One region of the Allobosea sp. NPDC003192 genome, then DNA from elsewhere that is predicted to be linked to it. Evidence: predicted binding sites of a transcription regulator. Region 1 holds the regulator's gene; each other region holds the start of a gene.
What was found. The regulator LexA, encoded in region 1, represses DNA repair genes until DNA is damaged. The targets are predictions, from matches to a motif close to TGTTCNNNNTGTGTTCNG.

Region 1 (10,429 bases):
CCGGCGGCCCAGCGCTGATTGCCGAGATCAAGAAGGCCTCGCCGTCCAAGGGCCTGATCCGCGCCGATTTCGACCCTCCGGCGCTAGCGAAAGCCTATGCCGAAGGCGGCGCCGCCTGCCTCTCGGTGCTGACCGACACGCCGTCCTTCCAAGGCCGGCCGGAATATCTCGCCGAAGCGCGTGCCGCCTCCGGCTTGCCCGGCCTGCGCAAGGACTTCATGTTCGAGCCGTACCAGGTCTTCGAAGCCAGAAGCTGGGGCGCCGACTGCATCCTGATCATCATGGCCAGCGTCGATGACGCGGCAGCGCGCGAACTCGTCGCCACCGCAAAGGCGCTGGGCATGGCGGCGCTGGCCGAGGTCCATGACGAAGCCGAGCTGGACCGTGCGTTGACGCTCGACACCCGCCTCGTCGGCATCAACAACCGCGATCTGCGCAGTTTCGAGCTCAACCTCGCCGTCACCGAGCGCTTGGCGCCGCGCGTGCCGAAGGATCGCCTGCTCGTCGGCGAGAGCGGCATCTTCACCCATGCCGACATCGCCCGCCTGCAGGCCTGCGGCGTCAACACCTTCCTGGTCGGCGAGAGCCTGATGCGCCAAGCGGACGTCACCGCAGCCACGCGCGAGCTTCTGACTGGCAGCACCACCGAGGCGGCGGCGTGAGCCGCCTTACCCATCTCGACCACAAGGGCGAAGCCCATATGGTCGATGTCGGCGACAAGGCCGAGACCATCCGCACGGCAATCGCCGAAGGCCATGTAGTGATGCAGGCGGAAACGCTGGCGATCGTCCGCGATGGCGAGGCCAAGAAGGGCGACGTGCTCGGCACCGCGCGTCTCGCCGGCATCATGGCGGCCAAGCGCGCCCATGAACTGATCCCGCTCTGCCATCCGCTGCTGCTCTCGAAGATCGCCGTCGACCTTTCGATTGACGAAACGCTGCCCGGCGTGCGCGTCCGTGCCGAGGTCAAGCTCACCGGCAAGACCGGAGTCGAGATGGAGGCACTGACCGCCGTCAGCGTCGCCTGCCTCACCGTCTACGACATGGTGAAGGCGGTCGATCGCGCCATGCATATCGAAGGCGTCCGACTCGTGCATAAATCCGGCGGCAAGTCCGGAACCTATGAGATCGCAGAGCCATCGGCATGAGCCTCACTCCCGTTCCCGTCGCGCTCAAGGCACTGCTCGACAGCGTGCCCGGCCCGACACAAGCCGAGAGGCTGCCGCTGGCACAATGTGCCGGCCGCGTGCTGGCTGAGGATGTCGCCGCGCTCCGGACCCAACCGCCCTTCGCCAATTCGGCCATGGACGGCTATGCCGCCCGCGCCGCCGATCTGGAACCGGGCAAGGAGCTGAAGGTCGTCGGCGAATCCGCCGCCGGCCGCGGCTTTCCCGGCCCTGTCGGCCCAGGCGAGACGGTGCGCATCTTCACCGGCGCCCCGATCCCCGACGGTGCCGATGCGATCCTGATCCAGGAGCACGCCGAGGGCGTCGGCGGCCCGGTCATCCGCGTCACCAAGCCGGCGAACAAGGGGCAGTTCATCCGCCCGGCCGGTCTCGATTTTCAGGCCGGCGAGATCCTGCTGCAGGCCGGGCGCCGGCTCGACAGCGCCGCGCTCGGCCTCGCTGCCGCCGCTGGTCATCCGACTCTTTCGGTCCGCCGCAAGCCGCTGGTCGCCATCCTCGCCACCGGCGACGAACTCGTCCTGCCGGGCGAGCCGGTCGGCCCCGATCAGATCGTCGCCTCCAACAGCTTCGCCCTCGCCGCTCTGATCGAGCAGGCCGGCGGCACGGCGCTCGACCTCGGCATCGCCCGCGACAACCATCCCGATCTCGCAGCCAAGATCGAGGCGGCACGCGCGGCCGGGTCCGACGTGCTGATCACCCTCGGCGGCGCCTCGGTCGGCGAGCACGATCTCGTCCAGGCGGCGCTGAAGGCGCAGGGCATGGCGCTCGGCTTCTGGAAGATCGCGATGCGCCCGGGCAAGCCGATGATGATGGGCCGGCTCGGGCCGATGGTCGCGCTCGGCCTGCCCGGCAACCCGGTCTCTTCGATCGTGTGCGGGCATCTCTTCGCGATGCCGTTGGTCGAGGCTCTGCTCGGCATCGCCGATCCCGAGCGCGATCGTAGCGAACCCGCCATCCTCGCGGCCGATCTGCCGGCCAATGACGAACGCCAGGATTATCTGCGCGCCACGGTCGAGACGGCCGATGGCGAGCGGCGCGTCAGACCCTTCGCCAAGCAGGATTCCTCGATGCTGGCGAACCTGTCGCGCGCCGAGGCGCTGGTGATCCGCCCGGTCTTTGCCGAAGCGGCCAAGGCTGGCGATCCCTGCCGCATCATCCGGCTGCGCTGATCCGTTCACCTTAGGGCAGGAAGCGCCTTGCGGAACACAAGGCGAACGCGTATGGTGTTCGTGCTTTGTTTCGATTCTAGCCCGAGAGGCGAGCGGCGCGACCATGCTGACACGCAAACAGTTCGAACTGCTTCGCTTCATCCATGAGCGCTTGCGCGAATCCGGCGTGCCCCCCTCCTTCGACGAGATGAAGGATGCGCTCGACCTGCGCTCCAAATCCGGCATCCACCGATTGATCATGGCGCTCGAGGAGCGTGGCTTCATTCGCCGGCTGCCGAACCGGGCACGCGCCCTCGAAGTCATCAAGATGCCGGATGGCATCGGCGGGCCACAGGCCCAGCGCGGCCGCTTCAGCCCCTCGGTCGTCCAGGGCGGTCTCGGCCAGACATCGCCTGTCGCGGCACCGACGGCCAACCTGACGAAACCGCGTCCACCGGCCGCCGAGGAGAATGGGCGTTCCACCGTCTCCATCCCGGTCATGGGCCGTATCGCTGCGGGCACGCCGATCTCGGCGATCCAGGATCGCAGCCATAGCGTCTCGATGCCGGCAGACATGCTCGGCGGCGGCGAGCATTACGCGCTCGAGGTCCGCGGCGATTCGATGATCGAAGCCGGTATCCTCGACGGCGACACGGTCGTGATCCGCAAGCAGGACACCGCCAATACCGGCGACATCATCGTCGCCCTGATCGATGACGAGGAAGCGACGCTGAAGCGCTTGCGCAAGCGCGGCTCCTCGATCGCGCTCGAAGCCGCCAATCCGGCTTATGAGACGCGCGTGCTCGGGCCTGACCGGGTCAAGATCCAGGGTCGGCTGGTCAATCTGATGCGGCGTTACTGAAGGGCCTCGGCTTCCAGTGCCGACTCCGCAGCCGCGGGGGCCGGCGCAGGAGCGGGTTCTGGCGCCGGCCTCGGTTCCGGTCGCGCGCGGGTCCATGGACGCAGGCGTGAGACGTCGTCGGCCGTATAGGCGCGCCAGCCGCCGCGAGCCGTGTGATACGCGGTCGCGCCGTCGCGGATGAGCGCGCTGCGGTCGATCAGGCGGGCAGCGCAAGAGGCCGTCCAGTAGAGTGACGTCACTACGAGATCGGCGCGCTGGCAGTCTTCGACCAGGGCGATGCGGTCGCGCGTATAGGCAACCGAGCGGCCATCCGGCAGGCGGATCACGCAGCCGCGCGCATCGCAGACGGCCCCCTCGCGCAAGGCGGCATCGTCTGGCGAGCGGGAATCGCCGTCGGCATGCAGCCATCGCGTCAGTACGAAGCGGCTCGGCTTTCCGGCCAGCACCATCTTCCCTTCCGGTCCGCGCACCAGCACGCCCGAGCCGTCGCGCTCGATCAGAATGTCCGGCCGTGATGGAGCCGAGGCCAGCGCCAGCCCGCCGACCAATGGCAGGGCTGCGAGAAGGCGCAGCGCCGTCGTCCACAAGGTCAGCCAGAGCAACGACAGCGAGAACAGGATCAGGGCGAGTGAGCCGAAGGCCGGCAGCACCAGCGTCGAGCGGTCGATGCCGGCAACCCAATGGGCGAGTTGGAGCACGAGGCCCGAGGCCCAGCCCATCAGCGCCCAGGCCGGCCAGTCGAGCCCGAACGGATAGGCGAGCACGCCGAAGACCGCAGCCGGCATCACGATCAGCGAGACGAACGGCAGCGCCAGCGCATTGCCGAGCAGGCCGAACGGATTGAAGGTCTGGAAATGGAAGACGCCATAGGGCGCCGTCGCCGCGGTCGCGACCATGGTCGTGGTCAGGATGCCGACAGCCGAGAGCCAGAGCGGTCGCAGCGGCCAGGGCCAGGAGGCCGCAGCGGCATCCGGCGCCCGCTCCTGCCAGCGCTCGGCGAAGGCGATCAGCGCCGCCACGGCCCCGAACGACATCTGGAAGCTCGGGCCGAGCAGCGCCTCCGGCTCGCGCAGCAGCACGATGATCGCGGCGAGCGCGAGATTACGCATGGAGAGCGCCGGACGGTCGACCAGGATCGCGCCGAGCATCACCAACGTCATGATCAGAGAGCGCACGGTCGCGACCTCGGCGCCGGAGAAGACGCAATAGCCTGTGGCACCGAGCATGGCGGCGAGCGCCGCGAGCTTCTTCACCGGCCAGTACAGCGCCGCCGTCTGTGATAGCGCCAGCAGCGCCCGCACCAGCCAGAAGATCGTGCCAGCGGCGAGAACCATGTGCAGGCCGGAGATCGAAACGATGTGGTAGATGCCGGCGGCGCGCAGGTCGTTATTGGTCTCCTCGCTGATCAGCCCGCGCTTGCCGGTGACCAGCGCCGCCGCCATCGCGCCTGCCTGCCCGCCGCCGCTGGTGGCAATGCGCTCGGTCAATGCGTTGCGGGCTTGGTCTATCGCGACCGCCAAAGCGAGCCGGCGCGGCATCGGGATCGGCGCCGGCGCGAGTGTGATCTTGCCGGCGATGTTGCCCACCGCGCCGATGCCTTGAAAGAAGGCGTCGCGGGCGAAATCATAGCCGCCGGGGCGCGCCGGGCCGGGCGGCGGCAGCAGGCGTGCAGTCGCGCTGATATGGTCGCCCGGCTTCAGCGTCGTCACCGGCGTGGTGACGCGCACGCGGCGCGGCCTCTGCCCGGGTTCGACGCCCGGCAGGTCGGTGACCTGAATGACGATGCGCACGCCCTTTTCGCGCTGCTCGAGCGTCTCGACGAAGCCGGTGAGCTTGCCGACATGATTTCGTGCGAGCGCTGGCGCGGCGATGCCTGCCGTCCGCCAGGTCGCGGCGGCGAAGCCGGCAAAGGCTGCCGCCGCGGCGATGCAGATCGCCATGGCTGCCCGCCGCTGCCGCATCAGCAGCGCGGCAAGTGCGCACAGCACCAGCCCTGCCAAAGGTGCGGCCAGACCAGGCTCGCGATCGGCGAGGAAATAGAGCAGCACGCCGGCGCCCATGCAGACCGGCAACCAGTTGAACAGGCGGCGGCGCTCGATCTCGGTTTCGATCGCCCTGCGGAAGGGGTCGCCCCAATCGGGCAGCGAGGCGGATAGCGGCCGGGCAAAATGGGCGATGCGCCGCAAGCGCGCAGGCAGAGCCAGCACGCCCACCCTGCTACGGCGCTGTTCTGGCCCGTAGGAGAGCATCCGTCCCCCCGTCGCGGCCGCGCGCTGATCGCGCCCCCTCCCCGCAGGAGGCTCTTAACGGCAGCCGGCAAGCCATGTTACAGCGGCGGCGCCGGATGTCAGCCCCGGCCGGGGCTCGTATCGAAATTGCCCTCGCCTTTTGCTTACCCGTTCCGCCGGAGCCTCCTTTCATGAGTGACACGGTCGTCACGCGCTTCGCGCCGTCGCCAACCGGATTCCTGCACATCGGCGGCGCCCGTACCGCGCTGTTCAATTGGCTCTATGCCCGCCGTCATGGTGGCAAGATGCTGCTGCGCATCGAGGACACCGATCGCGAACGCTCGACCGAGGGCGCCATTGCCGCGATCCTCGACGGCCTGGCCTGGCTCGGCCTCGATTGGGACGGGCAGACCGTTTACCAGTTCCAGCGCGCCGCCCGCCATCGCGAGGTCGCCGAGCAGATGCTCGCGGCCGGCAAGGCCTATTACTGCTATGCGACGCCGCAGGAACTCGAGGAGATGCGCGAGAAGGCGCGCGCCGAGGGCAAGCCGCTGCGCTATGACGGGCGCTGGCGCGATCGCGATCCGGCGACCGCGCCGGAAGGCGTCAAGCCGGTGATCCGGCTCAGGGCCGAGCAGACCGGCGAGACCGTGGTCGAGGACGAGGTCCAGGGCCGTGTCGTCTGGCAGAACGAGAATCTCGACGATCTCGTGCTGCTGCGCTCCGATGGCAATCCGACCTATATGCTTGCCGTCGTGGTCGACGATCACGACATGGGCGTCACTCACATCATCCGCGGCGACGACCACCTGACCAACGCCGCCCGGCAGACGCAGATCTACCAGGCGCTCGGCTGGAAGGTTCCCAGCATGTCGCACATCCCGCTGATCCACGGGGCGGACGGTGCCAAGCTGTCGAAACGCCATGGCGCGCTCGGCGTCGATGCCTATCGCTCGATGGGCTACCTGCCGATTGCGCTGCGCAACTATCTGCTCCGCCTCGGCTGGAGCCATGGCGACCAGGAGATCTTCTCTCCCGAGGAGATGGTCTCGCTGTTCAACCTCTCCTCGATCGGGCGCTCTCCGGCCCGTTTCGACTACGCCAAGCTCGAGAACCTCAACGGGCTCTATATGCGCCAGTCCGGGGATCACGAATTGATGACCGCGCTGAAGGCGATCTGGTCTGAGATCGGCCCGCCGCGCGGCATTGGTACGCAGCCCACTCCGGAGCTGGAGACCAAGCTGATGGCGGCAATGCCCGGCCTGAAGGAGCGTGCCAAGACACTGATCGAGCTGATCGACAGCGCCTCCTATCTCTATGCCCAGCGCCCGCTGGCGCTCGAGCCCAAGGCCGCCGCCCTGCTCGACGAAGCGGCGCGCCAGCGCATGCCTAAGCTGGCGCAGAAGCTCTCGGCCGTCGCCGATTGGACGCCGCCGCCGCTGGAGAGCGCGATCCGGGATTTCGCCGAAGAGAGCGGCGTCAAGCTCGGCCAGGTCGCGCAGCCCCTGCGCGCGGCTCTGACCGGCAAGACCACTTCGCCCGGCCTGTTCGATGTGATGGCCGTGCTCGGCCGCGACGAGGTGCTGGCACGCCTTGCCGACGCGGCCTGACGCGTCAGAAAGGCTAATGACCGCTCGGTTGAACCCCTGGCGGAATTGGTCTAGCAACGCGCTGCGGACCGGCGGCTCCCGCTGCCGGTCCGGCATAAAAAATGCTTCAAAATCAGTCTGATGAACTCTGCCCTCCTGGACGCCCGACATTCCCGTCATGGCGCCGTCATCGTGGGCCGTTCGGATGACGTCGGAACGCGACACGCAGCCGGCGCTTCCGTTCGACCGGGAACATGACTGAAGAACGAGCCTGAAAGGATCGGACCCATGAGCGGAAATACCAGCCAGTTGGCTGTCGAGGGCAAAACCGTCGACATGCCGGTCAAAACGGGTTCGATCGGGCCGTCGGTCATCGACATCAGCAAGCTCTACGGCCAGACCGGGATGTTCACCTACGACCCCGGCTTCACTTCGACGGCGAGCTGCGAGTCGCAGATCACCTATATCGACGGCGACGAGGGCGTCCTGCTCTATCGCGGCTATCCGATCGAGCAGCTCGCCGAGCACGGCGACTTCCTCGAGACCTGCTACCTGCTGCTCTACGGCGAGCTGCCGACGGCGGCGCAGAAGGCGGATTTCGACTATCGCGTCACGCGCCACACCATGGTGCACGAGCAGATGGCCCGCTTCTTCCAGGGCTTCCGCCGCGACGCCCACCCGATGGCGGTTCTGGTCGCCTCGGTCGGCGCCATGTCGGCCTTCTATCACGACTCGACCGACATCTCCGATCCGCAGCAGCGCATGATCGCCTCGATGCGGATGATCGCGAAGATGCCGACACTGGCGGCGATGGCCTACAAGTACACGATCGGCCAGCCCTTCGTGTATCCGCTCAACTCGCTGGACTACACCTCGAACTTCCTGCGCATGTGCTTTGCCGTGCCGGCCGAGGAGTACAAGGTCAACCCGGTGCTCTCGCGGGCGCTCGACCGGATCTTCATCCTCCACGCCGACCATGAGCAGAATGCCTCGACCTCGACGGTCCGGCTCGCCGGCTCCTCGGGCGCCAACCCCTTCGCCTGCATCGCGGCCGGCGTCGCCTGCCTCTGGGGCCCGGCGCATGGCGGCGCCAACGAGGCCGCGCTGAAGATGCTCGAGGAGATCGGCAGCGTCGACAACATCCCGAAATACATCGCCAAGGCCAAGGACAAGAACGATCCGTTCCGCCTGATGGGCTTTGGTCACCGGGTCTACAAGAACTACGATCCGCGCGCCAAGATCATGCAGAAGACCACGCATGAGGTCCTGGCCGAGCTCGGCATCAAGGACGATCCGCTGCTCGACGTCGCGATGGAGCTCGAGCGCATCGCCCTGCATGACGAGTACTTCATCGAGAAGAAGCTCTACCCGAACATCGATTTCTATTCGGGCATCACCCTCAAGGCGATGGGCTTCCCGACCTCGATGTTCACCGCTCTGTTCGCGCTGGCGCGCAGCATCGGCTGGATCGCGCAGTGGAAGGAGATGATCGAGGATCCGTCCCAGCGCATCGGCCGTCCGCGTCAGCTCTACACCGGCGCGCCGAAGCGCGACTACACTCCGATCGGCCGCCGCTGAACAGCACCGGCCCGAAGACGATGGAGGCCGCGACGGAACCCGTCGCGGCCTTTATTGTTTCCATCGATTAATGCATCAAACGCAGATGACCATTGCGCCGGACGCGCTACAGTCGCCGACCCACAATAAAGGTTCACCACTCATGTCGAATGCCGAAGGTCTCAGCCGCCGGGGATTCCTCGCCGGCGCCTCCGCCCTGCCCTTCGTCGGTGCGGCCGGGTCCGTCGCCGCCCAGGCTACCTTCCCGACGCGGCCGATCTCGCTGATCGTGCCCTTCGCCGCCGGCGGCTCGACCGACATCGTCGCGCGCCTCGTCGGCCAGAAGATGGGCGAGCTGCTCGGCCAGTCCATCGTGATCGACAACCGTGCCGGCGCCGGCGGCAATATCGGCTCGACCGCCGTCGCACGCTCCCAGCCGGATGGTTACACCCTGCTTCTGGGCACGATTTCGACCCATGCGTTGAACCCTGCGATCCTGAAGACCGTGACCTTCGACGCGGTCAAGGACTTCACGCCGATCTCGTTGCTGGCTGTGGTGCCGAACGTCATGGTCGTGCATCCGAGCTTTCCGGCCAAGACGGTGCCTGAGGTGCTGAAGCTGCTGAAGGACAATCCCGGCAAGTATTCCTACGCCTCGTCCGGTGTCGGCACGCCGCTGCATCTGTCCGGCGAGCTGTTCAAGTCGCTCGGCGGCGTCAGCATGAACCATGTGCCCTACCGCGGCGCCGGCCCGGCATTGAACGACGTCGTCGCCGGCGCGGTGCCGATCATGTTCGACAACCTGCCTTCCTCGGCCCAGTTCATCCGCAGCGGCCAATTGCGCGCTATCGGTGTCACCACCAAGGAACGCGTCTCCTCCTTCCCGGACCTGCCGACCATCGCCGAAGGCGGGCTCGCCGGCTACGAGACCTATACCTGGAATGCGCTGTTCGGCCCGGCCAACATGCCGCGCCCAGTGGTCGACAAGATCAACAGCGCCGCCAACGCCTCGCTCAAGGACGCCAATGTGAAGCAGCGTCTGGAGGACGTCAGCGCCGTGATCGTCGGCTCGACGCCGGAAGCTTTGGGCGAGCACGTCAAGGCCGAGCTGGCGAAATGGGGCCCGATCGCCAAGGCCTCGGGCGCCGTCGTCGAATAAGCCGCCGTCAGCCGCCTGTCGGCTTGCGAACGAGGGCGAGCGCCGCATCGACGGCGTTCGCCGCCGGGCTCGGCCCGGCGTTGCGCATGTTCTGTTCGACCAGGACAAAGCCGTCGAGCTGGCGCTGGCGGGCCGGGCCATCGCGGGTCGCAGCCAGAAGCGCATTGGCCAAAGCCTGCGGCGAGGCGTCGTCCTGGATGAACTCCGGCACCACGCTCTCGCCGATGATCAGATTGGGCAGGATCACGCTCGGCAGCTTGATCAGGCGTCGCGCCAGCGCGGCCTCCCAGCCGGCTCCGCGATAGGCCGCGACCGTCGGCACCAGCGCCAGCGCCAGCTCGAGCGTCACCGTGCCCGAAGCTGCCAAGGCTGCCCTCGCCTCACGAAAGGCCGCGAGCTTGGCCGCATCGCCGGTCACGATCTCCGGCTTGACGCGCCAATCGGCTGTGAGCTGCGTCACCGCCTCCACCAATCGCGGCACTGCCGGAAGCACGAAGCGCGCTCGCGGCAAATGGTCGGCAACGAGCGCCACCGCCTCACCGAAGGGCGGCAGCAGATGCCGAATCTCCGAACGCCGGCTGCCGGGCAGCACCAGAATGGTCGGTGCCTCGGCGTCGTTGCGCCGCGCCGCCTCGCTCGGCCCTGGTCGATAGTCCTGCAGCCGCTCGATGAGGGGGTGGCCGACATAGACGGTCTGCGG
Region 2 (10,429 bases), on a different contig from region 1:
GATGCAGGCCGACATCGCGCTCTGGAAGTCGAAGGACGGGCTGACCGAGGACGAGCGGCGCATGCTCAAGCGCAATCTCGGCTTCTTCGCGGCGTCCGAATCCCTCGTCGCCAACAACATCGTGCTGGCGATCTACCGTCACCTGACCAACCCGGAATGCCGGCAGTACCTGCTGCGCCAGGCTTTCGAGGAGGCGATCCACACCCACACCTTCCAGTACATCGTCGAGAGCCTCGGCCTCGACGAGGGCGAACTGTTCAACATGTACCGCGAGGTGCCCTCGATCACCGACAAGGCGGCCTGGGCGCTGAAGCACACGCAGAGCATCGAGAACCCGGAATTCCGCACCGGCACGCCGGAGAACGACCAGGCGCTGCTGCGCGACCTCATCACCTTCTACGCGATCTTCGAGGGAATGTGGTTCTATACCGGCTTCGCGCAGATCCTCTCGCTCGGCCGGCGCAACAAGATGGTGGGGATCGCCGAGCAGTATCAGTACATCCTGCGCGATGAGAGCATCCACCTGAACTTCGGCATCGACGTGATCAACCAGATCAAGATCGAGAACCCGCATCTCTGGACCAGAGCTTTCCAGGACGAGGTCCGCGGCATGATCCGCGATGCGGCCGAGCTCGAGGCGGCCTATGGCCGCGATACGATGCCGAGGGGCTTCCTCGGGCTGAACGCGGCTCTGTGCGAGCAGTACATGCACTTCATCGCCAACCGCCGCTGCGGCCAGCTCGGCCTCACCCCCGTCTTCGCCGAGACCGAGAACCCGTTCCCCTGGATGAGCGAGGCGATGGACCTGAAGAAGGAGAAAAACTTCTTCGAGACCCGGGTGATCGAATACCAGAACGGCGGCGCGCTGAGTTGGGAATAGGGTCGAAAGCGGTTATTCCTGACTTGGCAATGGATCGGGAATTGGCGTGACCGCGATGACAATGAACCTCACCGGTGGCTGCCAGTGCGGCGCGGTGCGCTATCGCCTGCTGAAGCCGCCGCACAAGGTCTCGGTCTGCTTCTGTCGGATGTGCCAGAAGGCAGTGGGCAATTATTTCGGCGCCTTCGCCTCCTCGCGCATCGAGAACGTCGTCTGGACGCGCGGGACGCCTGCCGTCTTCCATTCATCGGCCGTCGCCGAGCGCGGCTTCTGCCGCGATTGCGGCACGCCGCTGAGCTTCAGCTATCCCGGCGCGGGCGCGCTCTCGCTCACGGTCGGCAGCCTTGACGATCCCGCCGCCTTCCCGCCGAGCCATGCCTATGGCGTCGAGGGCAGGACGCCCTGGTTCGACGAGCTCTGCCGGCTTGAGGGCACGCGGACCGAGGACGATATTCCGGCGGAGGAGCTGCCGGGATATCGCTCGCGTCAGCATCCCGACCATGATTGAGCGCTACTCCACGACGAGCTCGCGCCGCGCCAGCACGCGCGGGCCGGTGAGCGGAGCGTCCATCACATAGCGCAGCTCATAGGTGCCGGGCTCGCTCGGCGCTTCCAGCGTGCTCTCGACATTCTCGGCCGGGAAGAAATTCGGCCCCTGCGCGTCTGGTGGTGCATCCGGCTTGACCAGCACGACGCGGTCGCGATCGCCATTGGGGCCGATGCCGCGCACCGGCAGAGGATTGCCGCGCGCCACACGGGCGGGGGCAGCGAGGGTCGCGCTCGGTGCCGTGGTCAGCAAGGGGTGGCGCAGCAGGATGAGCGGCTTGCCGTCGCTCTCGCCGAGCAGGCGCCATTCATAGCTGCCGACCTCGCCCGGCGCCGGCAATGACATCACCGTGGCCTGGCCGAGCGGTGAGGCGACGATCGCTGCCTCCGCCGGATCGGTCGGCCGGCTGATGGCGAGGCGGGCATTGGCCGGGGCGCGGCTGATGAAGGCAGTCGCCATCGACCCGGCCATCAATGTGCGCGGCGCCGATAGGCTCGGGCCTTGCGGCGGGCGCTGTTGCGGGCGTGGCTGCTGCGCCAAGGCGGGGCTGCCTGCGCTCAGGAGCAGGGCGAGGGCGGTGCGGCGGGTCGGCATCATACTGCTGCAAGTCGGTGGAGATGGGCGGCGAGTTCCGGATGACGCAGCATGAGCAGGCGAAAATCGGCAGGATCAAGGACAAGCAGCTTGGTCGCGACGGTGGCTCGCACCGCGATCCCACCTTCGGCCGCGATCTCGGTGAGGCAGAGCTCGCCGAAATAGCAGCCCTCGTCGAGCCGGCGGCTGCCAACAGGCTCGATGATCTCGACCTCGCCACTGGCGACGAAATAGAGCGACCGGGCCGGCTCGTGCGGGCGCAGCACGACACCGCCGCCGCGCACGGTGCGGGCGCGCAGCGCATGCATGATCTCGGCGATCTCGGCGGCGTTGAGGCCGCTGAACAGCGGCACGCGCGCCAGCATGCTCCAGGTGACGACGAATTCACGCCGGTGGATCTCCTGGGCGAAGGCGGTGGCGATGATGCCGACCGGCAACGCCAGCATGACCAGGCCCATCACTGCCGTCAGCGATGCCACGACCTTGCCGAGCGGGCTCACCGGAAACGCGTCGCCATAGCCGACCGTGGTCAGCGTCACGATCGCCCACCACATCGCGTCGGGAATGGTGCCGAACTTGTCCGGCTGCACGTCGTGCTCGACGAAATGCATCGCCGTGGCGGACAGCAGCATCACTCCGATCAGGATGACGATGCAGGCGGCAAGCGCCTTGCGCTCGGCATGCAGCGCTGCTCCCAGCGAGGCCATGCCGGGCGAATAGCGGCCGAGCTTGAAGAAGCGCACCAACCGGAAGAGCAGCAGGATCTTGAGGTCGCCATAGCCGAGCAGGGCGGCATAGAGCGGCACGGTGGCGAGGAAGTCGAGCAGCGCCGGCGGCGACAGCGCATAGGCGCGCCGGGCGGCCCAATCACTCATGCCGCGATAGCGCGCATGCTCGGGCGCGACCCAGAGCCGCACGACGTATTCGAGCGTGAACAGCACGGTCGAGACCAGCTCGATCCCGTGGAACAGCCGTTCATGGGCGGTGGCGAGCCGCGGCACCGATTCCAGCACCAGCGCCGTGATGTTGACGACGATCAGCGCGACCAGCCCGCCATGGACGAGCCTGGCCGAGAAGTCGTCGCCGGCGCCGCGATCGATGATCAGATGCGCCCGCCGCCGCCAGCTCATGCCAGGCTGCGGGGCGGGCGTCATGCGAGTGTCAGCCCATCGCCTCGGCGACGGCGTCGAGCGCCGCCTGCGCCTGCGAACCGTCGGGACCGCCGGCCTGGGCCATGTCGCGGCGGCCGCCGCCGCCCTTGCCGCCGAGGCGCTCGGATGCCGCGCGCACCAGCGCGACCGCATCGAAGCGCTCGGTCAGGTCGGGCGTGACGCCGACGACGACGCCGGCCTTGCCATCTTCGGCGACGCCGATGATGGCGACGACGCCGGAGCCGACGCGACCCTTGGCTTCGTCGACCAGGCTCTTCAGGTCCTTCATCTCGACGCCGGTCACGGCGCGGGCCAGGAGCTTGGCGCCGGCGACCTCGCGGATCGGGTCGCTCGCCTCGCCGCCACCACCCATGGCCAGCTTCTTGCGGGCCTCGCTCAGCTCGCGCTCGAGCTTGCGGCGCTCCTCGATCAGGGTTGCGACACGCGCCGGCAATTCGGCGATCGGCGCCTTCAGCACGCCGGCCATCTCGTCGAGCGCGACGCTTTCCGCGCGCAGATGGCGACGGGCCGCCTCGCCGGTCAGCGCTTCGAGCCGGCGTACGCCGGCCGCGACGCCGGCTTCGGACAGGACCGTAACGAGGCCGATGTCGCCGGTGCGGCCGGCATGGGTGCCGCCGCAGAGCTCGACCGAGAAGGTCTTCGGCGTCTCGGCATCGCGGTCGGTGCCCATCGACACGACGCGGACCTCGTCGCCATATTTCTCGCCGAACAGCGCACGCGCGCCGGAGGCGATTGCGTCGTCGACCGACATCAGCTTGGTGGTGATCGGCTCATTCTGCAGCACCAGCTTGTTCGCCATCTCCTCGACCCTGGCCAATTCCTCGCGCAAGATCGGCTTGGGGTGGCTGAAGTCGAAGCGCAGGCGCTCGGGCTGAACCAGCGAGCCCTTCTGCGCGACATGGTCGCCGAGCACGCGGCGCAGCGCCTCATGCAGCAGATGGGTGGCCGAATGGTTGGCGCGGATGCCGCCGCGCCGGCCATGGTCGACCGTCAGCTCGGCCGGCTTGCCGATCTCGATCGTGCCGGAGACGACCTTGACCTGGTGGGCGAAGACGTCGCCGAGCTTCTTCTGGACGTCGAGGACCTCAGCCTTGAAGCCGTTGCCGGTGATCGAGCCGGTATCGCCGACCTGGCCGCCGGATTCGCCATAGAATGGCGTCTGGTTGAGGATGACGGTGCCGCTCTCGCCTTCCTTCAGCGAGGTGACCTCGGCATTGTCCTTGACCAGAGCGGTGACCACGCCCTCGGCGCTCTCGGTGTCGTAGCCGAGAAACTCGGTCGCGCCGACTCGTTCGCGCAGCGGGAACCAGAGCGTCTCGGTCGCGGCCTCGCCGGTGCCGGCCCAGGCGGCGCGCGCCTTGGCCTTCTGCTGTGCCATCGCCGCGTCGAAGCCCTCGATGTCGACGCCGACGCCGCGCGCGCGAAGCGCATCCTGGGTCAGGTCGAGCGGGAAGCCATAGGTGTCGTAGAGCGTGAAGGCGACGTCGCCCTTGAGCTTGTCGCCGGAGCTCAGGCTCTGGGCCTCCTGGTCGAGGATGGAGAGGCCGCGCGCCAGCGTAGTGCGGAAGCGGGTCTCCTCCAGCTTCAGCGTCTCCGAGATCAGCGCCTCGGCCCGGATCAGCTCAGGGTAGGCCTGGCCCATCTCGCGCACCAGCGCCGGCACCAGCTTGTGCATCAGCGGGTCCTTGGCGCCGAGCAGCTGCGCATGGCGCATGCCGCGGCGCATGATCCGGCGCAGCACATAGCCGCGGCCCTCGTTCGAAGGCAGCACGCCGTCGGCGATCAGGAAGGCGGAGCAGCGCAGATGGTCGGCGATGACGCGATGGCTCGCGCTCATCGGCCCGTCCGAGGGGACGTTGGTCAGATCGGCGATGGTGCGGATCAGCGTCGCGAACAGGTCGATCGAATAATTGTCATGCGTGCCCTGGAGCACCGCGGCGATGCGTTCCAGGCCCATGCCGGTGTCGATCGAGGGGCGGGGCAGGTTGGTGCGAATGCCGCCCGCCGCCTCCTCATACTGCATGAACACGAGGTTCCAGATCTCGATGAAGCGGTCACCGTCCTCGTCGGGCGAGCCGGGGGGGCCGCCGGGGATGTGGTCGCCATGGTCGTAGAAGATCTCGGAGCACGGGCCGCAGGGGCCGACATCGCCCATGCGCCAGAAGTTATCGGAGGTCGCGATGCGGATGATGCGCGAATCCGGCAGGCCGGCGATCTTCTTCCAGAGCGTGTGCGCCTCGTCGTCCTCGGAATAGACCGTGACGGTCAGCTTGTCCTTGGGCAGGCCGAATTCGCGGGTGACCAGGGTCCAGGCATGGGTGATCGCCTGTTCCTTGAAATAGTCGCCGAAGGAGAAGTTCCCCAGCATCTCGAAGAAGGTGTGGTGGCGGGCGGTGTAGCCGACATTGTCGAGATCGTTGTGCTTGCCGCCGGCGCGCACGCATTTCTGCGCCGTGGTGGCGCGGGCATAGGGGCGCTTCTCCTGGCCGGTGAAGACGTTCTTGAACTGCACCATGCCGGAATTGGCGAACATCAAGGTCGGGTCGTTGCGCGGCACGAGCGGGCTCGACGGCACCACCTCGTGGCCGTTCGCCTTGAAGTAATCGAGGAAGGTCGACCTGATCTCGTTGACGCCGCTCATCGCAATCTTGGCTCTGGTTCAAGCATGGGGCCGGCAAGCGCCGGCAGGGCTGAAAGGGTTCTAGTCAGCGCACTTATGCCTGTCCAGAAAGGGCCTGCATAGTTCGCAGGCGCGGCAAGCTGCTGACCGCAAAACGGAAACGGGCGACCCGAAGGCCGCCCGTCGATCTAATGGCTGGATGTCGCGGTTTGAAGGCTCAGGCCTCGCCCTCGTCGAGGTCCTCGGCGGTCGGGTCGGCGTTCTCCAGGATGCGCTCGGCGACCAGGCCGGAATTCTGGCGGATCGTCGTCTCGATCTTGGCTGCGACGTCGGGATTGGCCTTGAGGAAGCTCTTGGCGTTCTCGCGGCCCTGGCCGAGGCGCTGGCTGTCGAAGGAGAACCAGGCACCGGATTTCTCGACGATGCCGGCCTTGACGCCGAGATCGACCAGTTCGCCGGCCTTCGAGATGCCCTCGCCGAACATGATGTCGAACTCGACCTGCTTGAAGGGCGGCGCGACCTTGTTCTTGACGACCTTGACGCGGACCTGGTTGCCGGTCGCCTCGTCGCGCTCTTTCAGCGTCGAGACGCGGCGGATGTCGAGGCGCACCGAGGCATAGAACTTCAGCGCATTGCCGCCGGTGGTGGTCTCAGGCGAGCCGTACATCACGCCGATCTTCATGCGGATCTGGTTGATGAAGATGACCATGCAGTTCGAGCGCGAGATCGAGGCGGTGAGCTTGCGCAGCGCCTGGCTCATCAGGCGAGCCTGCAGGCCGGGCTGGTTGTCGCCCATCTCGCCTTCGATTTCCGCACGCGGCGTCAGCGCCGCGACCGAATCGACGACGAGGACGTCGATCGCGCCGGAGCGGACCAGCGTGTCGGTGATCTCGAGCGCCTGCTCGCCGGTGTCGGGCTGCGAGATCAGCAGGTCGTCGAGATTGACGCCGAGCTTGCGGGCATAGACCGGATCGAGCGCGTGCTCGGCGTCGACGAAGGCGCAGACGCCGCCCTTCTTCTGCGCTTCGGCGATGGTGTGGAGCGCGAGCGTGGTCTTGCCGGAGGATTCAGGGCCGTAGATCTCGACGACGCGGCCGCGGGGCAGGCCACCGACGCCGAGCGCGATGTCGAGGCCGAGCGAACCGGTCGAGACCGTCTCGATCTCGATCGCCTGCTGGTTCTTGCCCAGGCGCATGATCGAGCCCTTGCCGAAAGCCCGTTCGATCTGCGAGAGCGCCGCATCGAGCGCCTTGGCCTTGTCCATCGAAGAGCCTTCCACGAGCCTGAGATTTGCCTGATTCACGACGTGCGCTCCTTATGGCAGGGGCGCGACCACATCTCAATCCGCGCCATGGAAACGACTATGGTCATGGTTTGTTCTCTCTCGCAAGTTCTTTTTTTGTTCTGGTCTTGCCGCGCGCAGATTGTACTGTGGCAGGGCGAATGCAGCCGGTTCGCCAGGGATAACGGGTGATGCGCAAATCCCTGATCAAGCTCATCCTGATCCCGCTGGACCTCGTCGTTGGACTTGCCATCCTGCTCGACGAGCTGCTGCGGCCGCTCTACCGGCCGCTGATCGCCTGGTTCGCCTCGCTCAGGCTGGTGGCGCGGCTGGAAGAAGCGATCGGGCGATTGCCGCCCTATGGCGCGCTGGTCGCGCTCGCGATCCCCTTTGCCATCGTCGAGCCGTTGAAGCTGCTTGGCCTGCTATTTCTGGCGCGCGGCGCATTCACGGCCGGCATCATCACGACGGCGGTCGGCCATCTCGCCGGCTTCCTGCTGGTCGAGCGTGTCTACCATGCCGGGCGGGCGCAACTCCTCACCATCCCGTGGTTTGCCCGGATCATGGGCTGGATCGATGCGATCCGGCAGGTCGTTATCGGGCGGGTCAGGGCGAGCGCGGCCTGGCAGCGGGCGGTCGCGTTAGTGCGGGCGGTGCGGGAGCGCTTGCGTGGCGTCAGGCTCTGGTTCGCCCGCCGGCGCGCCTGAGGCGGTGGGCAGGTCCGCCGGCACCGGTAGATCGGTTTCGTCTTTCGGCTCGGCCTGCAAGGCGGCGGCGAGCCGTTCCAGCTCCAGGGTGTAGCAGTAGATCGCGAAGACGATTGCGAGCAGCAGGCTGGAACGCCAGGTCAGAGTGAAGCTGTCGGCGAGCCTGGTCAGCTCGGGCAGATGACGCAGGAAATAGATCGAGGCGAGCGCGCCGCCGACGATCGCGCCGAGGCGGGCGGCAAAGGCCAGCAGATGCCCCAGCACCGGGCTGTGGAAGCCTGGCGGCACGGGCAGCCTGTAGAGCCGGGTCCAGTAGCAAATCTGGCCGAGCAGCGCCGCACCGCAGACCTGCGCCAGAATCTCGGTCGGCAGCTCCTGCCGCTGGCCGATCCGCTCGACCAGGATGCGGAAGGCGGTGTGGATGTGGAACAGGATCACCAGCGCGCAGGCCGTCTGCACGATCAGCAGCAGCGTGTAGGCGAGGACCGGCCTTTGCGTCATCGGTGCAGGATAGAAGGTGGCCGGGCGACGATCAAACCGGTCGGCTTTGCGCTGCCGATGCCAACGCGGCGGCGGCGCGGCCGGCAGCCTCGACATAGGCCGGATCGCGGTGGACGAGCATGACCGAGAAGGCTCCGTCCATCAGCAGCACGACCTGGCGGGCGAGCTCATCGGGAGCTGCGATGCCGTGGCTGGCGCATTCACCGGCGAGCCAGCGCTCGAAGCCGGCCTTGTGGCGCGCGCCGATCCTGATCGCGGGATGGCCGGGCAGGTTGGCGAGCTCGGCGGCGGTGCGCAGGAAACCGCAGCCCTTCCAGCGCGGATGGCGGGCCGAGCGCGCGAGGTTCTGGAAGATCGTCTCGATCTTCTCCGGTAGCCTGCCTTCGGCCTGGTGGAACCAGCCGGCCATCAGCTTGAGATTGGGCTGGTCGCGCGCCTCCAGATAGGCGGCGACGAGCTCGTCCTTGCTCTCGAAATGGTAGTAGAGCGTGCGCTTGGTGACGCCGGCCTTCTCGGCGACCGCGTCGACGCTGACGGCGCGGATGCCCTCGCCATAGAACAGCTTGCTGGCGGCTTCGATGATGCGCTTGCGGGTCGGGCTGTCAGGTTCGGCCATGCCTCATGTATACCGTATAGGTAGTATACATCGTCAAGCCTGCGGCGCAGCCTTCCGAGACCCGAAACCGGAAGGACGCCAAGGCCATGCCCGACAATGATCCCATCCTGATTCACCAGCGCGAGGCGGTCGCGACGCTGACGCTGAACCGGCCCGAGAAGCTCAACGCGCTGAGTTACGGGCTGATCGATCGCCTGCTCGACATCCTCGACGCGATCGAGATCGATCCGTCGATCCGCGCGGTGATCCTGACCGGGGCGGGCGAGCGCGCCTTCTCGGCCGGCGGCGACATCCACGAGTTCTCGCAGAGCGTCGCGGCCGGGCCGGAGCAGGCGGTGCGCGATTTCGTTCGCCGCGGGCAGAAGCTGACGGCGCGGCTGGAAGCCTTCGGCAAGCCGGTGATCGCGGCGGTGAACGGGCTCGCCTACGGCGGCGGCTGCGAGGTCACCGAGGCGGTGCCGCTCGCCATCGCCAGCGCGCGGGCGATGTTCGCCAAGCCCGAGATCAATCTCGGCATGCCGCCGACTTTCGGCGGGACGCAACGCCTGCCGCGGCTTGCCGGCCGCAAGCGCGCCATGGAGCTGCTGCTGACCGGCGATCCGTTCACGCCTCAGCGGGCGCTGGAGCTGGGGCTGATCAATGCAGTCGTGCCGCATGAGGAGCTGCTGCCGGCGGCGCATGCGCTGGCAGCGCGCATCCTGCGGCATTCCTCGCTGGCGGCAGCGAGCATCCTCACCGCGGTGACGCGCGGCATCAATACCAGCATCGCCGAAGGATTGCTGATCGAGAGCGAGCAGTTCGCCCGCGTGGTGCCGACAGCCGATCTGCGCGAAGGGCTCGACGCCTGGATGGCGCGGCGCCAGCCGGTCTATTCCGGCGATTGGTCGCTGGTCGCCAAGGCCGATTGAGGGAGATGGGGATGAGCGACCATACGAGCTTCAGCCGCGAGGCCTTCGCCGCCTTCCGCGCCAATGAGCGGCCGGGGCCGGTGCAGATGCTGAACCTGATCCGGCTCAATGGCGAGGCGCAGTATCCGGACGGCCCGCATGGCGGCGGCCGCGAGGCGTTTGCCGCCTATGGCCGGATCAGCGCGCCGGTGCTGAACCGGCTCGGCGGGCGGATCCTCTGGCGCGGCGGCTTCGAGCAGATGCTGATCGGCCCGCGGGGCGAGCGCTGGGACATCTGCTTCATCGCCGAATACCCCAGCGTCGAGGCCTTCGCTGCGATGTTCCGCGATCCGATCTACCGCGAGGCGATGGTGCATCGACAGGCGGCGGTGAAGGATTGCCGCTTGATCCGATTAGAAGCGCGGGAGGCGGGCGTGACCTTCGCGGGATAGAGAAGGGTTGCTCAGCCCTGCTTCAGGCGTCCGATCAGGCCATGGATGTCGCCGAGCACGAAGAGGTCGCGCACGAGCCCGTCCTCGAAGGTGAAGGCCGGAGCGCCATGCCACCAGACATGGCGGCCGCTCGGCGGCACCCCGAACATCTCGCGGCGATGGAAACCGTGG
Region 3 (10,429 bases), on a different contig from region 1:
GATTAAAGATAACGAGTCGATTTCACAGAGCAGAAGAGATGATATTTTTGAGGCAAATTTGGAATTATATAACCTAATTACAATTTTTCTTACTTCTACAGAAATCGGAGAATTCCTGCATATACTTAACAATGAGGAGCGCGAGTTTAGCGAGCTGGTTGCAGAACTTGGTTTAGACAAGCGGTCCCGGTATCATTATTATATCGCAGGGCCTGTTGCTGCGGGTAAGTCCACATTGCTTGAGCATCTTCGCTGCTTTCAAACGCATGAGGAATGGACCCGCCCACCCCCGAGCGAAATGTATCTTGCTTCCAATAAGATCAACGAGGCCCAGCAGGTAAAAGTTGATCAATTTATATATTCTGAGCTCAAAGAGAAAAATCGGCGAATGCATGTTGCGCCGGTCGGGTTTCATTTTATGGATAGGGCTCCCCTTGACCTATATGCATTCTCAAACACCGCTGCTGAAAATAAGGAGAAGACGCGTAGTTTGCGAGAAAAAGTAACACGTGATCACTCCTTGCAGCAGGGCGAGGTTATTTTTATAACTGCGACGCCAGGCACGTTGGTTCGTCGTAACATGGCAAGGGGGCGCTCTCCGGAAGATGCGGGTAAAGAAGATTACCTTGCTGGTCAGGCTAAGATTCTTGAAGAGATTTATAAGCCAAAATTTAAACTCTCAACTGAGCTTTGTGGGGCAGGGGAGGCTGCTAGGCGTGTGGCGCGTCACGTTTTGTTCAACGATTATTGCCCGGTAAATCTTGAAGCGATAGTCAATCGCTATGAATAGAAAAAATTTTTACAGAATCTATCTCGCTGCGCCTCTGTTCAATGATATGGAGCGGTCTTTCAATGTAAAATTGACAGAGGAATTAGAGCCAATGGCGGAAGTCTTCCTTCCGCAGCGCGACGGAAAATTAATGAGAGATCTAGTTCGCGATGGCACTCCACTTTCGGTAGCAAGGCAGATTGTCTTTCAGGCCGATATTTGTGCAATACGGCGGTGTGACTGCATAGTAGCGGTGCTGGACGGCCGAACTGTTGACGAAGGCGTTGCCTTCGAAATTGGCTTTGCGCGGGCGCTCGACAAGCTCTGTTTGGGGCTTAAGACGGACGATCGAGCTTTGCTTGCTTCGGGTGATAACCCAATGATCGTAGCAAGCTGTACTGAGATTTTTACTAGTAGAGCTGAGCTAGTGCACGCACTCTACAGCAAGCTCTCGGTGGTCCGGGGCGTGAGCTGACACCCTCTACTCCGCCGCTTCCCTCGCCCCCTTGCCCTTCAACGGCCGCCGCTCCAGCACCTCCTTGAGGAAGCGCGCGGTGTGGCCCTTGCCGATGCGGACGACATCCTCCGGCGTGCCCTGCGCCACGACCTCGCCGCCGCCGTCGCCGCCTTCGGGGCCCATGTCGATGATCCAGTCGGCGGTCTTGATCACTTCGAGATTATGCTCGATCACCACCACGGAATTGCCCTGCTCGACCAGCTCGTGCAGCACCTCCATCAGCTTGGCGACGTCGTGGAAATGCAGGCCGGTGGTCGGCTCGTCCAGGATGTAGAGGGTGCGGCCGGTGGCGCGCTTGCTGAGCTCCTTGGAGAGCTTGACGCGCTGCGCCTCGCCGCCCGAGAGCGTCGTCGCCTGCTGGCCGACCTTGACATAGTCGAGCCCGACGCGGGCGAGCGTCACCATCTTGTCGCGGATCGAGGGCACGGCCTTGAACAGGTCCTTGGCCTCCTCGACCGTCATGTCGAGCACGTCGGCGATCGAGCGCTCGCGGTATTTCACCTCGAGCGTCTCGCGGTCATAGCGCTTGCCCTTGCAGACGTCGCAGGTGACGTAGACGTCGGGCAGGAAGTGCATCTCGATCTTGATGACGCCGTCGCCCTGGCAGGCCTCGCAGCGGCCCCCTTTGACGTTGAAGCTGAACCTGCCTGCCTGATAGCCGCGCGCCTTGGCCTCGGGCAGGCCGGCGAACCATTCGCGGATCGGCGTGAAGGCGCCGGTATAGGTCGCCGGGTTCGAGCGCGGGGTGCGGCCGATCGGCGACTGGTCGATGTCGATGACCTTGTCGAGATGCTCCATGCCCTCGATGCGCTCATGCGGGGCAGGGTGCTCGATCGAGCCGTTGAGCTTGCGCGCGATCGCCTTGTAGAGCGTGTCGATGATCAGCGTCGACTTGCCGCCGCCGGAGACGCCGGTGATGCAGGTGAACAGGCCGAGCGGAATGTCGACCGTGACGTCCTTGAGGTTGTTGCCGCGGGCGCCGACGATCTTCAGGCTCCGGCCCTTCTGCGGCTTGCGGCGCTTCAACGGCACCGGCACGCTCATCTCGCCGGTGAGGTATTTGCCGGTGAGCGAGTTCGGGTCGGCCAGAATGTCCTGCGGCGTGCCCTTCGAGACGATCTCGCCGCCATGGATGCCGGCGCCGGGGCCGACATCGACGACATAGTCGGCGGTCAGGATCGCGTCCTCGTCATGCTCGACCACGATCACGGTGTTGCCGAGGTCGCGCAGGCGGCGCAGCGTGCCGAGCAGGCGCTCATTGTCGCGCTGGTGCAGGCCGATCGAGGGCTCGTCCAGCACATAGAGCACGCCGGTGAGGCCCGAACCGATCTGGCTGGCGAGGCGGATGCGCTGGCTCTCGCCGCCCGAGAGCGTGCGCGAGCCGCGGGCCAGCGTCAGGTATTCGAGGCCCACATCGAGCAGGAAGGTCAGGCGGTCGCGGATCTCCTTGAGGATGCGCGGGGCGATCTCGTTCTGCTTCTGCGACAGGCGCGAGGGCAGGGCGCTGACCCAGGCGAGCGCGTCCTTGACCGAGAGCTGCGAGATCTCGCCGATATGGCGCATGTCGATCTTGACCGCCAGCGCCTCGGGCTTGAGCCGGAAGCCGTTGCAGGCGGCGCAGGGCGTCTCCGACATGAAGCGGCCGATCTCCTCGCGGGCCCAGTCGCTCTCGGTCTCCTTCCAGCGCCGCTCCATATTGGTGATCACACCCTCGAAGGGCTTCTTCACCTCATAGGCGCGCAGGCCGTCATTATAGGCCATGCGCACGGCTTCCGTACCGGTGCCGAACAGGATGGCGTCGCGGGCGCTCGTTGGCAGCTCGCTCCAGGGCTTGGTGGTCGAGAAGCCGAAATGCTTGGCGAGCGCATCGAGCGTCTGGCCGTAATAGGGCGAGGTCGACTTGGCCCAGGGCGCGATCGCGCCCTTCTTCAGCGAGAGCGAATGATCCGGGACGATCATCTCCGGATCGATCCGCATCTCGTGGCCGAGGCCGTCGCAGGCCGGGCAGGCGCCGAACGGGTTGTTGAACGAGAACAGCCGCGGCTCGATCTCGGGGATGGTGAAGCCGGAGACCGGGCAGGCGAATTTCGAGGAGAAGGTGACGCGCTTGGCTTCGCCGTTCTCCTCCTTCTCGTCGGCATATTCGAAGACAGCGATGCCCTCGGCGAGGTCGAGCGCCTGCTCCAGCGAGTCGGCGAGGCGGGCGCCGAGATCGGGCCGGATCACGATGCGGTCGACCACCACGTCGATGTCGTGCTTGAACTTCTTGTCGAGCGCCGGGGCGTCGGGGATCTCGTAGAACTCGCCATTGACCTTGACGCGCTGGAAGCCGCGCTTCAGCCAGTCGGCCATCTCCTTGCGGAACTCGCCCTTGCGGCCGCGCACCACCGGCGCGAGCAGATAGCCGCGCGTCTTCTCCGGCAGCTCGACCAGGCGATCGACCATCTGCTGCACGGTCTGGCTCTCGATCGGCAGGCCGGTCGCCGGCGAATAGGGGATGCCGGCGCGCGCCCAGAGCAGGCGCATATAGTCGTGGATCTCGGTGACGGTGCCGACCGTCGAGCGCGGGTTCTTCGAGGTCGTCTTCTGCTCGATCGAGATCGCCGGCGAGAGCCCGTCGATCTGGTCGACATCGGGCTTCTGCATCATCTCGAGGAACTGGCGGGCATAGGCCGAGAGCGACTCGACATAGCGGCGCTGGCCCTCCGCATAGATCGTGTCGAAGGCGAGCGAGGACTTGCCCGAGCCGGACAGCCCGGTGAACACCACGAGCTTGTCGCGCGGAATGGCGAGGTCGACGTTCTTGAGATTGTGCTCGCGCGCGCCGCGCACCGAGATGACGCGGGCATTCGGATCGGCCGCACGGTTGCGGTCGAACATGTCTTCCAGCGTCGCGGCCTGTTCGGCGAGCGTGGTCTTGCGGGCCATGGTGGTGTCCGAATTGAGCTTAAGCCGTACAGATAGGGCAATCGCCGGGCCGTGCCAGTGCGGCCGGGCGAGAGGCGGGCATGAGTAACACGCAGCCGCGGATGTTGCCGCATTGTTCTTGTGGGGTGTGCTGACAGCGATTGTCAGGAGCGTGGCAGGCCGCGGAAGCGGCGCCGGAGCAGGATCGCCGAGACCAGCATGGCCAGCGCCAGCGTCCCGGACAGGATCAACGCTGCCGACGCGCCGTAGCGCTCGATCAGCAGGGCATAGACGAGCGGCGAGGCGGCCGAGAGGAAGAAGCCCGGCGCCAGCAGCCGGCCGACATAGGCGCCGTAGGTCCGCGGATCGAACAGCATCAGCGGCAGCGTGCCGCGCGTGATCGTCAGCACGCCATTGCCGGCGCCGTAGCAGAAGGCGAAGGCCAGCGCTGCCATGGCGCTCGCGCCACCAAAGAGGCCGACCGCGAAGCAGAACGGCAGCACCAGGCAGGCGATCAGGTTGAGATCGAACGGGCTGGTCTTCGCGCCGAACAAGACTTCGCCGAGCCGCGCCAGCGACTGGCCGATGCCGCGGGTCGAGCCGATCCAGACCGCGACCGCAGCGGGCAGGCCGAGCCCGGCGAGGATGCCGATCATATGGGCGGACATGCCGGCATTGAGAACGCCGGCAAAGGTGACGATCAGCGCATAGAGCAGACCGGCGAAGCGCGTATCGGCCGGGCTGAGAGTGACGACGGGTTTCGCCGCAGCCGCGTCGGACGGGGGCCGCGCCAAGACGGCTGGCAGAGTCAGATGCAGCGGCAAGGTGAGCAGCGCGAAGCCGGCATAGGCGATGAGCGCACCGCGCCAGCCGAACTGCTCGGCGAGGGCATGGCCGAGCGGCCAGAACACGGTCGAGGCCAGGCCGCCGAGCAGAGTGATCTGGGCGATCGGCCGGCGCGCGGCGCTGCCGCCGATGCGGGCCAGGGCCGCGAAGGCGGCGTCGTATAGACTGAGCCGCATGGCGAGGCCGAGGCAAAGCCAGGCGGCGTAATAGGCCGCGATCGTGTGGGCGAAGGCGAGGCCAAGGCAGCCGGCGGCCGTCAGCAGCGAGCCCACGCACATCACGGCGCGGCCGCCATGGCGGTCGATCAGCCGGCCGACAGCTCCCGAGGTCAGCCCCATAACCAGGAGCCCGGCCGAGAGCCCGCCATGGATGATCGCCTGCGACCAGCCGAGCTCGCCCGCGATCAGCTCACCGAAGGCGCCGACCAGATAATAGGAGATGCCCCAGGAGATGAGCTGCGCCAACCCGAGGCAGAAGACGGTGCTGCGGGAGATCACCTTGCCGATCCGGCCGTCCATGGCTGTGGCAACGTCTGGTCGCCCGGACCGAGGCTGCGCTGCATCAGCACGGTGTCGACCCAGCGGCCGAGCTTGAAGCCGGCCGAGCGCAGAGTGCCGACCGGCTCGAAGCCGAAGCGGCGATGCAGGCCGATCGAACCGGTATTGCCGCTATCGCCGATCACCGCCAGCATCTGTCGCCAGGGCCCCGCCTCGCAGCGGCCGATCAAGCCCGAGAGCAGCGCCCCGCCGATGCCGCGGCCGGCCTGGCCCTGCGCGACATAGACCGAATCCTCGATCGTGTGGCGATAGGCCGGGCGGGGGCGATAGCTGCTGGCATAGCTGTAGCCGACGATTTGGCCGCCCAACTCGGCGGCGAGATAGGGCAGGCCGAGGCCGAGCACCGCCTGCCGGCGCGCCAGCATCTCCTCGACGCTCGGCGGCGTCTCCTCGAAGCTGGCGAGGCCGTGCAGGACATGATGGGTATAGATCGCCTGGATCGCGGCCATGTCCGCCTCCTGCGCATCGCGGACGAGGATGGGGGATGCCGCGTTGCCGGCGGTCACGGAAGTCGTCATCACTATCGTTCCGGCCCGGCCGGGCCGCCTTTCCGTCCTGTCGGGGCGCCCGGTCAGCGCCTCCTGCCGCGTTACACCGATGTCGGCGAGACGGTGCTCGTCGAGTTCGCGCAGGGTCCGCGATTGCTGATAGCGCGAATGCTGGGAGGCGCCGAGATAGTTTGCCGCCTCGCGCAGCAGCTGTCGTCCCGCATCCCAGATCCCGTTCATCGCTCGCGCCCTGTCACGGCCAGGCTCTTCCCGAACCGCCAAGGCACCTTGCGCTTTGCCGTCTCATAAATGAAGCTTCTCGAAGTTATGCAGAGCATGAGAAATTCTTTGAGATGCGCGACCTTCGCCTCGACCAGCTCGACAGCTTCCGCCAGGTGATCGCGCTCGGCAGCTTCTCGGCGGCGGCCGAGCGGCTGGGCCTGAGCCAGCCGGCGGTCAGCCTGCAGATCCGCGAGCTCGAACGCCGGCTCGGCGTGGTTCTGATCGAACGTGTGGGGCGTCGGGCGCAGCCGACCGCAGCGGGCACCGAGCTGCTCGATCATGCCGGCCGGATCGAGGCGGCGGCCGCGGCGGCGCAAGAGGCGATGGCGCGCCATGCCACCGGTGCGATGGGCCGCGTGCGGATCGGCACCGGCGCCACTGCCTGCATCTTCCTGCTGCCGCCGCTGCTGCGCGATTTGCGCCAGCGCCATCCGACGCTGGAGATCACTGTCAGCACCGGCAACACCTCCGACATCGTCAAGGCGATCGAGGACAACCAGATTGATATCGGCCTGGTCTCGCTGCCGGCCGCTGGCCGCAGCCTCGATGTGACGCCGCTGCTGGAAGACGAATTCGCCGTGATCGCCCCGCCGGGCATGGATCTGCCGGCGCGATTGACGCCGGAAGCGCTGGCGCGCCTGCCGGTGCTGCTGTTCGAACCGGGCGGCATCACCAGACGCATCGCCGATGAATGGTTCGCCCGCGCCGGCGTGACGCTGAAACCGGTTATGTCGCTCGGCAGTGTCGAGGCGATCAAGCGGCTGGTCGGCGCCGGCCTCGGCTGCGCTGTATTGCCCGGCATGGCGGTGCGCGGCGAGAGCGATGGATTGGTTGTCCGCTCTTTGTCGCCGCGGGTGCATCGCACGCTCGGCCTCGTCCTGCGCAAGGACAAGCCGCTGCATCGCGGCCTGCGCGAGACGCTGAAGGCGTTGCGGTCGCTGGGAACGCTCGGCTGAGCCTGCACTGCTGACAGGTCCGGTCAGGCGCGCGGTCCATCCCATCCGCCGTTCGCGCAGTGTCCATGATCTGCGAGCGGCGCTAAGCTTTTCGCCTGTCGCGGCGGAACATTTCGCCTGCTGTCGCGCTTCGTGGAGATGCCGGGTCGTCAGGTGCCATGATCGGGCACTGCCATCAGCGGGGGATCGTCATGATGAAAGCCGTTCTGCGAGGAGCCGCGCTGCTGCTCGGCCTCGGTCTCACCGCTCCCGGCTTCGCCTGCGAGCTGGACCGGCCGCTGAAGATGGCGGGGCTCGATTATGACTCCGCCGCCTTCCACGGCGCCGTCGCCAGCGCCATTGCCGAGAAGGGCTTCGGCTGCAAGGTCGAGCGCGTGCCGGGCGTGATCGCGCCGCTGGTCACCGGCCTCGGCCGCGGCGATGTCGACATCGTCATGGAGATCTGGCTGGCCAATCCGGTCGAGGCTTGGCTCAAGGAGTCGGCTGCCGGCAAGGTCGAGCCGCTGGGCACGACCTTCCCCGATGCGACCGAAGGCTGGTTCGTGCCGCGCTATCTGGTCTCCGGCGCCGACGCCAAGGCGCCCGAGCTGAAATCGGTGCAGGATCTCAAGCGCTACAAGGAGCTGTTCACCGACCCGGACGAGCCGGGCAAGGGGCGCTTCTACAATTGCGTCGCCGGCTGGGTCTGCGAGGGTATCAACAGCAAGAAGCTCGTCGCCTATGGGCTGTCCGGGGATTTCACCAATCTGCGCGGCGGCTCCGGCGAGGCGATCGTCGCTGCCATCGAATCCGCCCTGAAGCGCAAGCGGCCGGTCGTGTTCTATTATTGGGGGCCGAGCTGGCTGCTCGGCGCCTATGATCTGGTCAAGCTCGAGGAGCCGGCCTTCGACCAGGCGATCTGGGACGAGCTCAAGGCGAGCGATGCGCCCAAGCGCGCCAGCGCCTATCCGGTCAGCCGGGTCGTCATCGGCGCCAATGTCGAACTGGCGAAGAAGGCGCCGCAGCTCGCCGGCTTCTTCAGGAAGTACACCACGACGAGCGAGCTGACCTCGAAGATGCTGGCCGAAGCCCGCGAGAAGGGCGTCTCGCCCGAGCAGCAGGCGCTGGTCTTCCTGAAGACGCAGCCTGACGTCTGGAAGGCCTGGCTGCCGGCCGAGATCGCCAGCAAGGTCGCGTCCGGCCTGTGACACTCGATGGATTGCCGGATTTCGGCAAGGCTCTGCAGAAGCTGGTCAACCAGGGCGTCGATGCCGTCGTCACCGGCTATGGCAACGATCTCGACGGTTTCAGCAGGTCGCTGACCGCGCCGGTGCGCGGCGTCGAGGCTGCGCTGCTGCTCATCCCCGTGCCGGCCTTCGTCCTGGCGGTCGCTGCGAGTGCTTGGCTGGCGCGGCGCAGTGTCGGCTTTGCGCTCGCCATGGCGGTGCTGCCGCTGGTGCTCGCCGGCCTTGGCGTCTGGACCGAGGCGATGCAGACGCTGGCGCTCGTCATCGTCGCGGTGGTGCTGGTCGTGATTATCGGCCTGCCGCTTGGCATCGCAGCCGCACGCCTGCCGCGGCTGGGGCGGGTGCTCGCGCCGATCTACGACCTGATGCAGACCATTCCCAACTTCGTCTACCTGATCCCGGTGGCGATGCTGCTCGGGCTCGGGCGCGCGCCGGCGCTGCTCGCGACCCTGATCTACGCCCTGCCGCCCTTTGCTCGGCTGACCGAGCTCGGCCTGCGCGGCATCGATATCGGCATGGTCCACGCTGCCCGAGCGCTTGGGCTCGGGCCGTGGCAGACGCTCCGGCTCATCGAGTTGCCGCTGGCGCGTCCGGTGATCCTGCAGGGCCTCAACCAGGCGATCATGCTCTCGCTCGCCATGGTCGTCGTCGCCTCCATGATCGGCGCGAAGGGCTTGGGCGAGGTCGTACTGCTCGGCTTGCAGCGCGCTGATCCGGGCCTCGGCTTTGTCGGCGGGCTCGCGGTCGTGGCGCTGGCGATCCTGCTCGACCGCATGGCCCAGGCGATCCTCAGGCAGCGGCGGCCGCCGGAATGAGCTGCTGACGGATTCGGTCAGGGCGGTCGGTTGCGCCGCATCCGCCGCTTGGGCAGGGTGCCGCCCGACATCGATGGAGGGCCTGCCATGTACGGACTGATCGGGAAAATGCGGGCCAAGCCCGGCGAGCGCGAGGCACTGATCGGCTATATCCTCGGGAGCAGCGGCGAGATGCCGGGCTGCCTGAGCTACATCGTCGCCCGTGATCCCGACGATGCCGACGCGATCTGGGTGACCGAGGTCTGGGACAAGGAGGAGAGCCACAAGGCCTCGCTCGCTCTGCCGGCGGTGCAGGCGGCGATAGCCAAGGCCAGGCCGATCATCGCCGGCTTCGACAGCCACGTCGTCACGCAGCCGGTTGGCGGGTTTGGGTTGGCGAAGGGCTGAACTATTCCCGTCATGGTCGGGCTTGGTGTTCAAGACGCGAATGCTCGCCACAAGGGCGAGCATGACGGCTTGCGTTCGCAATGACGGTATGCCTTTCGCTCCCGGGGCCTAGCGTCTAAGACCCTCGCGACCGAGCCGCGAGCCTGCCATGACCCAATCCGCCCTGAGCAAACTCACCATCCTGCCGACGACGGCGGCCCTGACCGGCCGGGTGATGCCGCCCGGCTCGAAGTCGATCACCAACCGGGCGCTGCTGGTCGCGGCGCTGGCGAAGGGCACCAGCCGGCTCAGCGGCGCCCTGAAGAGCGACGACACCCGCTATATGGCGCAGGCGTTGCGCGACATGGGCGTCGCGATCGAAGAGCCCGACGCGACCAGCTTCATCGTCACCAGCGATGGCCGGCTCAAGGCGCCGGCCAAGCCGCTTTTCCTCGGCAATGCCGGTACCGCGACCCGCTTCCTGACTGCGGCGGCAGCGCTGGTCGACGGCACGGTCGTCGTCGACGGCGACGAGCACATGCGCAAGCGGCCGATCCTGCCGCTGGTCGAGGCGCTCACCCGGCTCGGCGTTGCGATCAACGCGCCGAGCGGCTGCCCGCCGGTGATCATCCAGGGGCAGGGCGGTTTCGAGGGCGGGCTGGTCGAAGTCGATGGCGGGCTCTCCAGTCAGTACGTCTCG

Region 2: the regulator LexA is predicted to act here: its motif matches at 7,203-7,220, upstream of recA (recombinase RecA).
Region 3: the regulator LexA is predicted to act here: its motif matches at 4,317-4,334, upstream of uvrA (excinuclease ABC subunit UvrA).

Annotation. Positions count from the first base shown of each region.
Region 1 covers NZ_JBNNPK010000001.1:249,460-259,888, forward strand. The annotation lists gene trpC (indole-3-glycerol phosphate synthase TrpC) at 1-662, shown strand, start outside; gene moaC (cyclic pyranopterin monophosphate synthase MoaC) at 659-1,147, shown strand; gene ACQKLX_RS01190 (molybdopterin molybdotransferase MoeA) at 1,144-2,355, shown strand; gene lexA (transcriptional repressor LexA) at 2,459-3,196, shown strand; gene ACQKLX_RS01200 (ComEC/Rec2 family competence protein) at 3,190-5,403, opposite strand; gene gltX (glutamate--tRNA ligase) at 5,616-7,034, shown strand; gene gltA (citrate synthase) at 7,302-8,591, shown strand; gene ACQKLX_RS01215 (Bug family tripartite tricarboxylate transporter substrate binding protein) at 8,734-9,729, shown strand; gene lpxB (lipid-A-disaccharide synthase) at 9,737-10,429, opposite strand, start outside.
Region 2 covers NZ_JBNNPK010000023.1:60,336-70,764, forward strand. The annotation lists gene ACQKLX_RS25230 (ribonucleotide-diphosphate reductase subunit beta) at 1-880, shown strand, start outside; gene ACQKLX_RS25235 (GFA family protein) at 936-1,388, shown strand; gene ACQKLX_RS25240 (hypothetical protein) at 1,392-2,021, opposite strand; gene ACQKLX_RS25245 (cyclic nucleotide-gated ion channel) at 2,021-3,175, opposite strand; gene alaS (alanine--tRNA ligase) at 3,183-5,834, opposite strand; gene recA (recombinase RecA) at 6,031-7,116, opposite strand; gene ACQKLX_RS25260 (hypothetical protein) at 7,287-7,802, shown strand; gene ACQKLX_RS25265 (hypothetical protein) at 7,737-8,303, opposite strand; gene ACQKLX_RS25270 (TetR/AcrR family transcriptional regulator) at 8,335-8,919, opposite strand; gene ACQKLX_RS25275 (crotonase/enoyl-CoA hydratase family protein) at 9,006-9,827, shown strand; gene ACQKLX_RS25280 (DUF1330 domain-containing protein) at 9,839-10,258, shown strand; gene ACQKLX_RS25285 (ester cyclase) at 10,270-10,429, opposite strand, start outside.
Region 3 covers NZ_JBNNPK010000031.1:43,495-53,923, reverse strand. The annotation lists gene ACQKLX_RS28270 (SIR2 family protein) at 1-790, shown strand, start outside; gene ACQKLX_RS28265 (nucleoside 2-deoxyribosyltransferase) at 783-1,244, shown strand; gene uvrA (excinuclease ABC subunit UvrA) at 1,251-4,166, opposite strand; gene ACQKLX_RS28255 (MFS transporter) at 4,358-5,557, opposite strand; gene ACQKLX_RS28250 (GNAT family N-acetyltransferase) at 5,533-6,114, opposite strand; partial or broken gene ACQKLX_RS28245 (hypothetical protein) at 6,184-6,324, opposite strand; gene ACQKLX_RS28240 (LysR family transcriptional regulator) at 6,438-7,322, shown strand; gene ACQKLX_RS28235 (ABC transporter substrate-binding protein) at 7,517-8,509, shown strand; gene ACQKLX_RS28230 (ABC transporter permease) at 8,506-9,363, shown strand; gene ACQKLX_RS28225 (putative quinol monooxygenase) at 9,451-9,750, shown strand; gene ACQKLX_RS28220 (3-phosphoshikimate 1-carboxyvinyltransferase) at 9,899-10,429, shown strand, end outside.